DNA from 3 places in the Ruegeria sp. P8 genome. Region 1 is predicted to be linked to each of the others. Evidence: riboswitches for the same ligand, from Rfam matches in the RefSeq annotation. Region 1 holds a riboswitch; each other region holds the start of a gene.
What was found. A riboswitch is a leader RNA that binds a small molecule or an ion and turns the genes downstream of it on or off. The one in region 1 is predicted to bind cobalamin.
Positions count from the first base shown of each region.

Region 1 (4,306 bases):
GCCCAGTTCGACCACGGATCGTGCAGTCACGCGTTCGGCCGTATCAGCCTGTTGTTCAACGATGGCAATCCGTTGGGCAATTTGTCTGCGCGACAAATGCGAAACGGGATGACCCGCTATGACGACTTTTCCTGAAACCGGACGTACCAACCCCGCCAGCAGGCGCATCAGCGTTGATTTCCCTGAACCGTTAGGTCCGACCAAAGCAAGTGTTTCGCCGGGCTCCACGACAAAGGATACGTCTGACAGCAAAGTCTTGCCGCGAACGGAATATGTCAGGTTTTTCGCCTCGATCTTCATCGGGCGCTCCTCTGGCCGCGCACCAGAATTACGGCAAAGGCAGGCGCACCGATCAGGGCGGTGACCACCCCAATCGGCAGAACCTGACCCGGGATGATGATGCGCGACACGATATCTGCGCCGATCAGGAAGACCGCTCCGATCAAGGCGGCGGTTGGGATAAGCCTGCGATGCCCCGGTCCCACAAGGAACCGGGCAGCATGAGGGATGACCAGCCCGACAAAGCCAATGGATCCGACGATAGAAACCATGACAGCTGTTGTAAGTGCGGTCGCAAAGATCAGGGTTGCCTGCACCCGACGTACCGATATGCCCAGCGAGGCCGCTGAATCAGAGCCGAAAATAAAGGCGTCCAGTGCTCTGGCGTGAAAGCGGCAAATGAGCCAACCGACAAGGGCCACCGGAATGGCCAGATACACATCCGGCCAGCGCACGCCGCTGAGGTTTCCCATCAGCCAGAACATGATCCCGCGCGCCTGATCGGCATTGGCGGATTTGGCGATGATGAAGGCCGTCAGCGCATTGAACAACTGAGACCCGGCAATTCCCGCCAGGACGATCTGTGCCGTCGCAGCCCGTCCGCCCCCTGCGCCAGCGGCTCGGGCCAGCAACGCGACAAAACCAAAAGCCAAAAGCGCGCCATTGAACGCGCCAAAAGACAGCGACAAGGCCCCCCCACCCAAACCAGCGATGGTTACAGCCACGGCACCCGTCGAGGCCCCGGCAGAAATGCCCAAAATGTAAGGGTCGGCCAACGGGTTGCGCAGCAAAGCCTGCAACACGACCCCTGCGACAGCCAGACCGGCACCGCAGGACGCAGCGACCAGAGCGCGAGGAATCCGGTAGCTCCAGATAATACCCTGATCAATTGGGTCTACAGGAAAGTCCGCTCCGGCCAGCTTGTTGGCCAGAACGGAGAGAACCAAATCGGGCGACAGAGAGGTTTCCCCGATCATCGCGCCCGCAAGAACCGCCGCAATCAACAATGGCACGGTAAGGCACGCAGCCTTGAAACCCTGCCGTAAAATTGCGGCGACCTTGTTCACAGGTTGTTTCCGATGGTATCCAGCTTCTCGGCCAGATCCTCCAGCGCCGGGATTGCGCGGATGGTGGCGTCCATGGCCTGCGCATCCATAATGACGATCCGGTCATTCTTGACCGCATCCATCTGGCTGGTCACCGGATCAGTGCGCAGGAACTCCAGCTTTTTCAGGTAGTCGTCCGCAGCAAAGCGACGGCGGTCCATCTTGGCGATAACAATCACCGTCGGATTGGCCTTGGCAATGGTTTCCCAGCCCACTGTTGGCCATTCTTCATCCGTCTCGACGACGTTGCGGATACCCAATTTACTCATCATGTATCCCGGTGCGCCTTTCTGTCCGGCCACAAACGGGTCGCTTTCCATTTCGGGAGAGGAAAACCAGAATACGGCTGACACATCGTCCAGCTTCACGGTTTGCGCCTTGGCGACGGCTGCGGCTTCGCGGGCCTTGTACTCGGCAACCAGCTCCGTGCCGCGTTCGGGCACATCAAAGGCTGCCGCCAGTTCTTCGATACCCTGATACAGCGTATCGGTTGAGAACGCTTGCAGGCGGGTGCCATCGCCGCCGACCGTATTGTCTTTGCCGACGCAATCTGCAGGCATTACGTACGTTGGAATGCCCAGTTCATGAAATTGCTCACGCGTGGCGACGATGCCCTCGGGTCCGACGTGCCATTCGTATTGCGCTGCGACCAGTCCCGGCCGCTTGGCAACCACGCTTTCAAAGCTGGGGTCATTATCTGCCAGACGCTCGACCTTGGCATTCACCTCGGCATATTCAGGCAGCACCTCGTTGAACCAGACCGAAGTTCCAAGAACCTGCTCGCCCAGACCCAGCGCATAAAGCACCTCGGTCGCGGCCTGGCCGACCGTGACTGACGACGTCACAGGCGCGTCAAACGTGACCGAGTGACCGCAGTTTTCGATGGTTAGGGGAAAGTTTCCTTCGGCGGCAGCGCTGGTAGCCAGCAAGGAAAGGCCAATCAGGCCAGTGCGTAGAAACATGACAATCGATCTCCATGTGTCAATGACCAGAGAACGGGTGAATGGGCATTTACCGAAGCAACAGACGCTTTTCTGCCTGCTGTAAGCGCAGAGTGGAATACAGCCCGCCCAGCGCGTTTCTTCGGCAACCTCCCCGGACAACCCCGCCCGGTGTGTTTCGGTTTCATACCGGCAGGTCTCCTGACTGACGGGTCTTTGTCTGTCCTGTCTTCCCAGACCCAAATGGCCCAGTGACGGAAATGGACAGCGCTCGCCGCCTACAGTTGCGGGGGCAGTTCCGGTTGGCACCAAAAGGCACCTCGGATTCCCTCTTAGCCACATCGGGACCGGTAAAACGCGGGTACCTTAACAGTTACCCTGCGGCAAGAAAAAACTCCGGGGTCTTTCCTATTTTCTCGCAAGAGCATGCACCTGCGCGTCTCAACATGGCGCTGATATCAGAAAAGCCGCTGAGAACGCGCCAAAATCCGGACCCAGATTCATAGTGTGTGATATTAGGGAAAATCATGGCTGGGGTGGTAGGATTCGAACCTACGATACACGGTACCAAAAACCGCTGCCTTACCACTTGGCTACACCCCAACGGTGAGCGGCTATCTACGATTGTTGATGGAAGGGTTCAAGAGCGTTTTGCAAAAAAAGCGAGCGCCGTAAAATTTTTTTGAAGGCCCCTCATTTGGTATCGATCAACACCGCTCCGGTACGGTTGCCTTCCTGTACCATCACATGGGCCGCAGCGCATTCTTCCAACGTAAAGACCTTGTGAGCAGGGCAGATCAATGCGCCATCAGTCAGTGCCTTGTGTAATGTCTTTATTGCGACGGCGCGCAAGTCCGCAGGCAGCAGGTAGATCAGGACCGCCTCGAGTGTCACGGCCTTGAACATCATAGGTCCAAAGGGAAAGACGGGCGTCATATTCCGGGCAGATCCATATGCGTTGATACGGCCGTTCTCGGCGATGACGGCAATGTTGGTGGCAAGGTTCCGTCCAAATTCGACATCGACGATTCGACCAATTGCACGTCCATCATTTGCGTCGAGGATCTGATCCGAAAGGTGTTCACCGGTGTAGTCGAGAACGACATCTGCACCAACTGCCTTGACCCGGTCAAAACTGCGGGCGCTGGCCGTTGCGATCACTTTGGCTCCGGCCCATTTGGCAAGTTGCACAGCCAGGTAACCGACAGTTCCCGCCCCGCCATGGATCAAAACGGTTTGCCCGCGCGGCGTGCCGCCCGAAAACACCGCATGGCATGCGGTTAGGCCGGGAATTCCAAGAATTGCCCCGGTTTCAAGTGACACCGTCTCGGGCAGTTCCACAGCCTGGGATTCGGGCAGGGTGATGTGGCTGGCAGCTGTACCGAATGCGCGCTGCCATTGCCCGTTCCAGATCCACACGCGCTGGCCAATCCGCGTCGCAGGTACACCATCGCCCACTGCTGTGATGACTCCAGCCCCGTCACTGTGCGGAACGATCAGTGGAAACGGAGGTTCTGTGACACCCGGTCGGGCCCCCGCGCGGGCCTTGATGTCCGAGGGGTTTACGCCGGAAAAGGACAGCTCGACCGTGACTTCACCCGGTCCAGGCGAATTCGGGGGAATACTCTGTATACGCAAGACATCGGCAGCGTCTCCGAAGGCTGAATAGGTGACTGCGCGCATAGGGTCCTCCGTTTAGGTCGAGTCAAGCGGCGATTGCGCTGGTAACTCAAACACCTTGTGGCGCTTTTTCAGGGCGATGCGCAACAGCGGATACCGGAAATTGTCTTTCGCCTATTCCCGAATTTCGGAAGAATCGACGCCCCAAAGGTTCGATTTCAGTGTCCAGCCACGGTATCCGCCGGCGGTGATCCTGCACCAGTCCAGCGAACAGGCTCCAAGGCGCGCCACCACTCCGGTCTCGAAATGGGCATTCACGGGCGAGGTCGGGTCGGGGCGGGCATAAACAGGCAGCATCTC
Region 1 is NZ_JBQERC010000001.1:211,212-215,517, forward strand. Features, by position in the region: partial or broken gene ACR0BZ_RS01050 (ABC transporter ATP-binding protein) at 1-300, opposite strand, end outside; gene ACR0BZ_RS01055 (FecCD family ABC transporter permease) at 297-1,292, opposite strand; gene ACR0BZ_RS01060 (ABC transporter substrate-binding protein) at 1,343-2,347, opposite strand; cobalamin riboswitch at 2,501-2,693, opposite strand; tRNA gene ACR0BZ_RS01065 (tRNA-Gln) at 2,855-2,929, opposite strand; gene ACR0BZ_RS01070 (NADPH:quinone reductase) at 3,020-4,009, opposite strand; gene ACR0BZ_RS01075 (SH3 domain-containing protein) at 4,121-4,306, opposite strand, start outside.

Region 2 (4,306 bases), on a different contig from region 1:
CGTTGACGATGACCTCGGCCCCGCTTGCCATGTCACCGTTGGAAAAGCCGATTTCGCCTTCGATGGCGTCACCGGATTCAAACACTCCGGCGATGACCTTATGCGCCAAGGCAGGTACGGGTGCGCAGCACAGCGCCAGAATGATCGCCAGGTACCTCACGCGACCGCTCCTTTGACAAACAGCTCGGGCTTGACCTTGCGCGCCAGCAAAACCGCGAACCCGGTCAGGATCGCCTCGATCGCCATGACAGGAATATGCGCAAAGAAAACAAGCTTGGCCGCTGGCAGGAATGCATCCCCGGACAAGGCCAGTGAAAACGCAACCATGCCGGTTGTGGCGGCGATGGCAAAGGCACCGCCGACCCCGCCCCATATCGCACCTTGCAGAGGTGAGCCATGGGCGATCAGGCGGCCAAAGATCAGCCCGGCCAAAACCGCGGGCAACGCGATGTTCAGGGTGTTGATCCCCAATACCGTCAACCCGCCAAAGCCAAAGAAGACGGCTTGCAGCAAAAGCCCGACGAACAGGGCCGGGAATGCGGCCCAGCCCAACAAAAGCCCGGCCATTCCGTTGAGGATCAGATGCACTGACGAAGGGCCAATCGGCACATGGATCAGCGATGCCACGAAAAAGCTGGCAGACAGCACCCCCGCTGTTGGAATGCGATCAAGATTCAGCGACCTGAGGCCCATGGCAATCCCACCCGCTGCAGCGACGGCTCCGCCGATCACGACCGGGTTGGACAAGGCTCCGTCAACGATGTGCATCTACGGTTACTCCAAATCCCAGGCGCGGATCCAGATGACCGCGTCCTGGCTGAGTTCTTTGCCGTTGTGTTCGGTCACAGGACCGGCACCGAGCGCCGCAAATCCCCAATATCCGGCTTTTGGAACGCCAAACGTGAAATACCCGTTATCATCCGAAGTTGCGACCAATGCACCACCCGGCATCGGCGAGACGGTCGGGGCCGAGGCGGCCGCGCTTTCCATGTCTGGTTCTGCGGCCATGTACTCGATCTCGATCTCGGCACCCACAACCGGTTGGCCTTCGGCCATAACCCGACCTGTAAACGTCGAACCCGCGATGATGTTGGTTGGTTTGTTGAGCGGGATGATCTCAACCGGCAGGCCCACCGGGTTCATCCAGTCGGTCGGCAGTTCGTTGCGGTTCAGGAATGCCTTGGCGATCTGCTGGATATAGATATCCTCGGATTCCTCATAATAGGGCTGGGGAACTGTCACCAGCACATAGTCGCCCGACCGTTTGACGGGAACATAACCCTTGAATGCCGCGCCTTCGTTTTCGCCACCGGTGAAACGTACGGGTTCCAGGGTATCCAGCAGATCGGTTTTCTGACCGTTGTGGATCACGTAGAATTCCTGCGGCTTGTCCAGATCCATGACATGCCCGTTCGAGAACGGATGCCAAAAGATCAGCTTGACCGGAACATTCCCCGGTGCGTCGATCATGGTTTCAGCGGTGTATTCCAGCAGGAAATGAGCATTTGCCATCGCTGGAAGCGCTATCGCCACAGCGGCTGCGGAAAGCAGCTTGGTCATCAATAGTCGTCCTTGTCCCATCGTACCAATCCCGGTACGAGATGCGTTTTGACTGCGGGGATGTCCAAGCTAAGCTGCTTTTTCAAGCATCCTGCTCCGACGCACATCCCGTCGCCGATTAGGAGTGCCCTTGTCAAAGGCACATGTCCGGCAGGTATCCTGACTTGCGGGTCAAAGCGTTGGGCTGGCCTTCCCGGATTAACTCCAGTGGCACTTCAGCCCTGCTCGCCGCTTACAGTTGCGGGTGCAGTTGCGGAATTGGGCCAAAGCCCGCACCGCATTCCCTTTTGATTCCAGAGCACGCCCCGGAACCGAACATGCCGAGCGGCTTGCCAGACTTCTTCGGCATCCGTCAACGATCATTTGCGCTGGCTATCAAAAAGTTTAGCGGGCAATGCCCTTTTTCCGGCGGATCCGCTTTGGATAAAGGTCGGGGTTTTCGGGAATGAACCTACCCTTCGAGCAGGTATCTTTCCGACAATGGCAAACTGGCCGCCCCCAATGAGCGGGCATCCGGGCCTGCCGTCCCCGCCAGCACCAAAGGCCGTTCAAGCCCGGTCAGGTTCAGGTCGGATAGTTCGACCTCAACCAGTTCCACCAGCCGCGCCTTGATATCAGCAGGCATCCAGCCATCAATCTTGACACATTCGAAGTCGATCAGGCTGCAAGACGAGACTGTGGCATGGGCGATCCCGTGCGCCGCTTGTTTCAGCCAGTTCTCAAGGTGGGATTCCGGTACGTCCCAATGCTGTGTCGTTTCCCAGATTGAACCGGGTGTCGCGGCATTCTCACCTGTCACGCGCTCCAGCACATAAAGACTGGCGACATCTATCAACGGTTTCACTCCGCCTGCGCCGTCCGGCACGGGCAATGGCCCAAGCGCACCGGCGTTTCCCCGCCCCGAAAAGATCGAGCCGTTCAGAACCACCCCGCCCCCAATGAAGAAGCCCACATAAAAATACAGGAAATCTCGTGGGCCTTCCGCCGGGCCAAAGACCAGCTCGGCACCGCAGGCGGCCGTTGCGTCGTTCTGCAAGAACACCGGCAAGTCATAGCTTGCGGCCAGCGCGCCTTTTAAGTCCGCGTCACGCCACGGATCCATTTTCTCCTGCGGAACCTGCAATGTCTGTGCCCAGTCCCAAAGGTAGAACGGCATCGCAATCCCAAGACCCGCGATCCGGCTGCGCGCTTCGGGCGACAGCGACGTCATCACTTTGTCGAGGCTTTCCTTGGAAAAGCTCAGTGTCGCCTCGGGCGTCGGAAAATCATAAGTCCGCCGTTCGCGTTGCCTGACATTGCCAAGGAAATCCGTCAGCACCAGCTCGGTACTTCGCCGCCCGACTTTGAGCCCGAAGAAATACGCGCCATCCGGATTCAGGCGCATGGGAACCGAGGGCTGCCCGACTTTTCCCCGGATCGGTTCACCCCGCAGAAGCAGCCCATCGGTTTCCAACTGGCGCATGATGACCGAAACCGTCTGTGCCGACAGCCCGGTCATGCGCGCGATTTCAGATTTTGCAAGGGCCTGATGGCGCCGGACCAGTGACAGGACAAGCCGTTCATTTCGGGCCCGCATTCCGCTTTGATTGGTGCCGCGCATGTCTGGCTCGCGTACGCCAGCGGTATTGTCCAAAGAGTTGTTTGCAGACACGGCCATCCCCTTCGTGACGACAATGTTGAAACCCTTCCTTTCTGTCAATAATAAATAAGAGTGATTTATTTATTGACTCAAAATTCGAATCTTGTGATGGTTTTCATGTTCGATCGGGCCGGATTTCGCCCGATCAGACGTATGCCCGGACGGGCATTGGGAAAACTGGGAGGACTACCGATGAAACTTGCGAAACTTGCAGGCGCCACGGCGCTGGCGGTTACGGCCATGGCAAGCAGTGCAATGGCCGAAGGTGAAACCGTTTGCCTGATCACCAAGACGGATACCAACCCTTTCTTTGTTAAAATGAGAGAGGGTGCCACAGCTAAAGCCGAAGAGCTTGGCATGACGCTGAAGGCCTTTGCCGGCAAAGTCGACGGCGACCACGAAACTCAGGTTCAGGCCATTGAAACCTGCATTCTGGATGGCGCAAAGGGTATCCTGCTGACCGCGTCGGATACGTCGTCCATCGTTCCGGCGGTGCAGCAGGCCCGCGATGCCGGGCTGCTGGTGATTGCGCTGGACACCCCGCTTGAGCCTATCGACTCGGCCGACGCGACCTTTGCCACCGACAATTTCCTTGCGGGGCTTCTGATCGGACAATGGGCAAAAGCCACTCTGGGAGATGCGGCAAACGACGCCAAAATCGCCACGTTGGACCTTGCGGTCAGCCAGCCCACTGTGGACGTGCTTCGCAATCAGGGGTTCCTGCAGGGGTTCGGTGTTGATCTGGCCGATCCGAACGTGATTGGCGATGAAAACGACCCGCGTCTTGTTGGCAGCGATGTCACCGCTGGCAACGAAGAAGGCGGCCGCCGCGCGATGGAGAACCTGCTGGCCAAAGACCCGACGATCAACGTGGTGCATACCATCAACGAACCGGCGGCAGCGGGCGCTTACGAGGCGCTCAAGGCTATCGGACGCGAAAATGACGTGTTGATCGTTTCCGTCGATGGCGGTTGCCCCGGCGTGCAGAACGTGGCGGACGGGGTCATCGGCGCAACATCCCAGCAATACCCGCTGCTGATGGCATCGCTGGGTGTTGAGGCTGTCAAGAAATGGGCGGACGAAGGGACGAAACCCGAGAACACACCC
Region 2 is NZ_JBQERC010000023.1:15,018-19,323, forward strand. Features, by position in the region: gene ACR0BZ_RS18140 (cobalt ABC transporter permease) at 1-160, opposite strand, end outside; gene cbiM (cobalt transporter CbiM) at 157-768, opposite strand; gene ACR0BZ_RS18150 (DUF4198 domain-containing protein) at 775-1,560, opposite strand; cobalamin riboswitch at 1,693-1,891, opposite strand; gene ACR0BZ_RS18155 (ROK family transcriptional regulator) at 2,012-3,217, opposite strand; gene ACR0BZ_RS18160 (substrate-binding domain-containing protein) at 3,392-4,306, shown strand, end outside.
Region 2: it holds a riboswitch for cobalamin, as region 1 does, so the genes downstream of both, ACR0BZ_RS18150 (DUF4198 domain-containing protein) here and ACR0BZ_RS01060 (ABC transporter substrate-binding protein) in region 1, are expected to answer to the same signal.

Region 3 (4,306 bases), on a different contig from region 1:
GCCCTGAAATATCTGGATGAGTTGCACAGGTTCGATCCCGTGTCGCTGGGCTCGGATGGCAGGGGATTTGAACGCATTCGCCTGACGCTCTGATGGGTTGTCTTTTCCCGATGCCTTCCCTATATCTCGGACTCGAGAGGTTGGCGCGGGCGAGCGCCTCGCCAACCTGGTCAGGTCCGGAAGGAAGCAGCCACAACGAGCCCCGCTTGGGTCGATGTCCAACCTCTCACTTCGTGAACCACAGCCGCAGGAGGGCTTTATGATTGTAGTGAAAACCCTTCGGGCAGACTGGTTCTGATTCACCGGAATCACCGGACTGCCTGAACACACGACCTGCGGATGCGCGATTGCCATCCGTTGGCATTGCTGTTTCTGAAAACAGGCAGATAAATGTCTTATACGCTTTCGGACCTGGGATGGTCCTCTCACTTTGCCGCGCAACACGCGGCTTTTCCTTCCGACACGCCCTTTCGCGTTACCTCGGTTCATCGGGACCGTCTGATCGGGCTGAGCCCGAATGGTGAAATCCCTTTGCTGACACCGGATAGTCCGACCGGTTCATATGCCGTCGGGGATTGGATTCTTGCGGACGCCGAATACCGCGTACGTCGCCTTCTGGACCGGCGCAGCCTGCTGCAACGCAGGGCTGCCGGTACAGGTGCCACAACACAACTGATTGCCGCTAATGTCGATGTGTTGTTCATCGTCAGCTCGTGCAACGCCGATTTCAACCTGCCTCGGCTGGAACGTTATCTGGCGCTGGCGCATCAGGCCGGATGTTATCCGGTCGTCGTCCTGACGAAAGCTGACCAGTCGGATGACCCCGGCAGTTTCTCGGGACAAGTGCAATCTCTGGACCCTTTTCTGTCGGTGCTGGCGATCAATGCGCTGGACCCGGCAGATGTCGAAAAGGTTCTGGCATGGTGCCCCAAAGGCCAGACCGGCGCGCTGGTCGGGTCGTCGGGCGTAGGCAAAACGACGCTCAGCAACGCCATGACGGATCAAAACCTCGCCACGTCTGGAATTCGCGAAGACGACGCACGGGGCAGACACACGACAACGGTGCGCGCGTTGCACGGGATGGGTAACGGTGGCTGGCTGATCGACACGCCGGGAATGCGCGCACTGCGTTTGCTGGACGCTCAGGACGGGATCGACAACGTGTTCTCGGACATCACGGAGCTTGGCCAAAGCTGTCGCTTTTCGGATTGTCAGCACGAGACCGAGCCCGGCTGTACCGTGCAGAACGCAATCGACGAAGGCGTTCTTGATCCGGCGCGGCTGGACCGTTGGCGCAAGCTGCGGCGTGAAGATCAGCGAAACTCGGAAACCGTTGCCCAATCGCGGGCGCGGGACAAGGCGTTCGGCAAGATGGTGCGCGGTGTCATGCAGGACAAGAAACTTCGCAAACGGCCATAACTGCAAGGTGTTAGGAAAACCTGCGTCGCGTCTGATCAGGCGATCAGGCGCGGCCAGACCGCTGCATTGCGACGGGCAAATGCTCCGATATGGCCTATTTCCGGCAGTCCGAATTCAGCAGGCTTCAGAAGGTGGCGTCTGGCCTCGGGGCCGTACAGATCGGCAAGGCGCCAAACTGCCTCGGGCGGAGCCATCTGGTCATCTTCGAACGTGAACAGATCCACAGGTGTTCCAGAACTGCCCCAATGCGCATCAGGCAAATTCTGCCCGATCTCGGGAATGTAGCTAAGAGGTGCTGTACACCATTTGCGCCATTGCCAGTAGACCGAGGCGGGCAGGTCCGAACCAAACCCGATCGCTTTGCCGGGCAGATACCCAAGCGCCCGCACCATCAGCGGTGCATGGCCATACCAGAACAGCCCTGCCAACCCCCGATAGGGCCATGGGTGATCTTTCAAAGTCACCAGCCCCGAACACACACCGATCATTCGGTCGATCTGGTCGATATCCGGCTGCACCGGCCCCAGCATCGCACCGACCGAATGGCCGATGGTCCACTGCTGCGCCTTTGGAAACCGCCTGCGCATTTCGGCCCGTGCCGCTGGCATGTCGATCAACGCCCAATCCGCCATTGTTGCAGTTGCGTCTTTCAGGCGGCCGACCAAAGAAAGCCCGTAGTCCCGATAGTCATAGGTCAGGCAAGCTATCCCCCGCTCGGTAGCCAGCCATCGCGCAAAGTGTTGATAATAGTCACGCGGCACACCCGTGGCACTGTTAAATACGACAACGGTTTCCGGCTCACCCACTGGCCGGTACAGCCGCGCCGACAAGGGCACGGACCCTGACGGAAAGCGGAAATCTTCGATCAACACCGTCTGTTCCGTATCCAACATGATCCCCGGCTTTCGCTGAAACAATGGTTTGCCTGCCTTCGATGCCGACGAAACTAAGCCGGAACGTAAACCGCATCCAGCATGACCAAACGTCCGGCCTAAAGATCGGCTTGACTCGGAACGCGATCAGGCGCTAGCGGTTGTGTGATGGTTTCCGGCCCCCACAAGAGGTCGGGATGAAAAGGGAACACGGTGCGGTTTGTCTGGTCACACAGATATCAACCAAGTCCGCGACTGCCCCCGCAACTGTAAGCGGTAAGCAATGCCGAAATACCACTGGCCCATGGGCTGGGAAGGTCGGCAGAGCAATGACCCGCAAGTCAGGAGACCTGCCATCGGAACTGAAACCGAAACTCGGGCGGGGTGTCCGGGCAGGTCCTGACAGCCAGATGCTGTCCCACCTGCCCCAATATCCAGCCCACCACGCGCGGAGGGCGCAGGATGATCTGGAAGACAAAATCACACGAATACAGCGCAACTGTGTGCCAGCGGACGGGCAAAACCTGCCCGGCTTTGGCGCGACTGGCCCGCTCGATTTCCGAAGCCATGGCGCAGGCGGTTTCGGCCACCAGCGAGGATTTCGAATTTGAAGGCAACAGCGCGCTGTCACATTGCGCAGAAGGGTGCATGGCAACGATCCGAGCGCGATCCGACAGCGTTCGCGTTTTCTGCGGGGCGCACCCTGATACAGCAATTCGGGGCCTGGATGCCTATGCCGATTTGATCTTCGGACCTAAATTCAGAACGCTGCCCGCGGGCATTGTCGCGAACCCGCCTTGCGCCATGATCGAGGTTTCAACGATCCGACCCCCGAAATCCGGTTACGCACCCCAGCAGCTTTCAGCTTGATCCCACTTCCACCTGTGCCGGCGTGATCCGGGACGCCCAGGCCAGCTGCGCATCGGTTTCGACAACGCACGGGCGTACGGCCCGCAGGCGGTTCAGTGCGTCACTGGCGCGTTCACCGCATTCAACCATCAGTCGCAGAACAATCATCCCGGACCTGCCGCACCCCCCACGGCAGTGCACTAGGACCCGGCCACCACCCGACAGTGCATGTCGGGCCGTGGCGCTGACCTCTGGCCAGGCCTTCTGAACCGCTTGCGTTGGCGCTCCAAAATCTTCGATCGGCAGGTGAACCCACCGGCTGGCCCGGCTTTGGATGTCGCTGCCAAAGTGCTGCGCGCCATCCTGAAGCATTTCGACATCCGTCGTCATTGAAATCACAAGGCCCGGTTTCCACGCCGCAATCGTATCCAGATCGGTGGCGTAATCCCCGCCACGACCGGGCATTGAAGTAAGGGCAAGCGTCCCGCCTCCGACCTGCAGAGCAAAGATGACCAACTGCGACATGAAGTGCGTCCTCCCCCAAGGTACTCTTTAAGAAATGAGTCATTAAATCCGCTGGTCCAGTTTAGTTGGAAACCAGCCCGTTCCTGAAACAAAAAATCATCGCGCCCCACAGTGGACGCGGACTGCCGCCGCCACTACGCTGTGCCGAAGCACCGAATCCGAGCGAGAAGACATGACAGACACGCCCAGCCCCGCCTATCAGGTTCTCGCCCGCAAATACCGCCCGGAAACCTTTGCCGACCTGGTGGGTCAAGATGCTATGGTGCGCACCCTAAAAAACGCCTTCGAGGCCGACCGGATTGCGCAGGCCTTTATCATGACCGGCATTCGCGGAACGGGAAAAACCACCACGGCGCGGATCATCGCCAAAGGCATGAACTGCATCGGGCCGGATGGAACCGGAGGGCCGACAACCGAGCCTTGCGGTCAGTGCGAGCATTGCGTCGCAATCATGGAAGGTCGCCATGTCGATGTGATGGAAATGGATGCGGCCAGCCGTACCGGCGTCAACGATATCCGCGAGATCATCGACAGTGTCCGCTATCGCGCCGCCAGTGCACGCTACAAGATCTACATCATCGACGAGGTTCACATGCTCTCGACCAGCGCATTCAACGCGCTGCTCAAGACGCTCGAGGAAC
Region 3 is NZ_JBQERC010000020.1:8,912-13,217, reverse strand. Features, by position in the region: gene ACR0BZ_RS17480 (bifunctional 2',3'-cyclic-nucleotide 2'-phosphodiesterase/3'-nucleotidase) at 1-93, shown strand, start outside; RNA gene ffs (signal recognition particle sRNA small type) at 134-232, shown strand; gene rsgA (ribosome small subunit-dependent GTPase A) at 391-1,419, shown strand; gene ACR0BZ_RS17465 (alpha/beta hydrolase family protein) at 1,455-2,312, opposite strand; cobalamin riboswitch at 2,445-2,663, shown strand; gene ACR0BZ_RS17460 (hypothetical protein) at 2,754-3,161, shown strand; gene ACR0BZ_RS17455 (protein-tyrosine phosphatase family protein) at 3,153-3,665, opposite strand; gene ACR0BZ_RS17450 (DNA polymerase III subunit gamma/tau) at 3,838-4,306, shown strand, end outside.
Region 3: it holds a riboswitch for cobalamin, as region 1 does, so the genes downstream of both, ACR0BZ_RS17460 (hypothetical protein) here and ACR0BZ_RS01060 (ABC transporter substrate-binding protein) in region 1, are expected to answer to the same signal.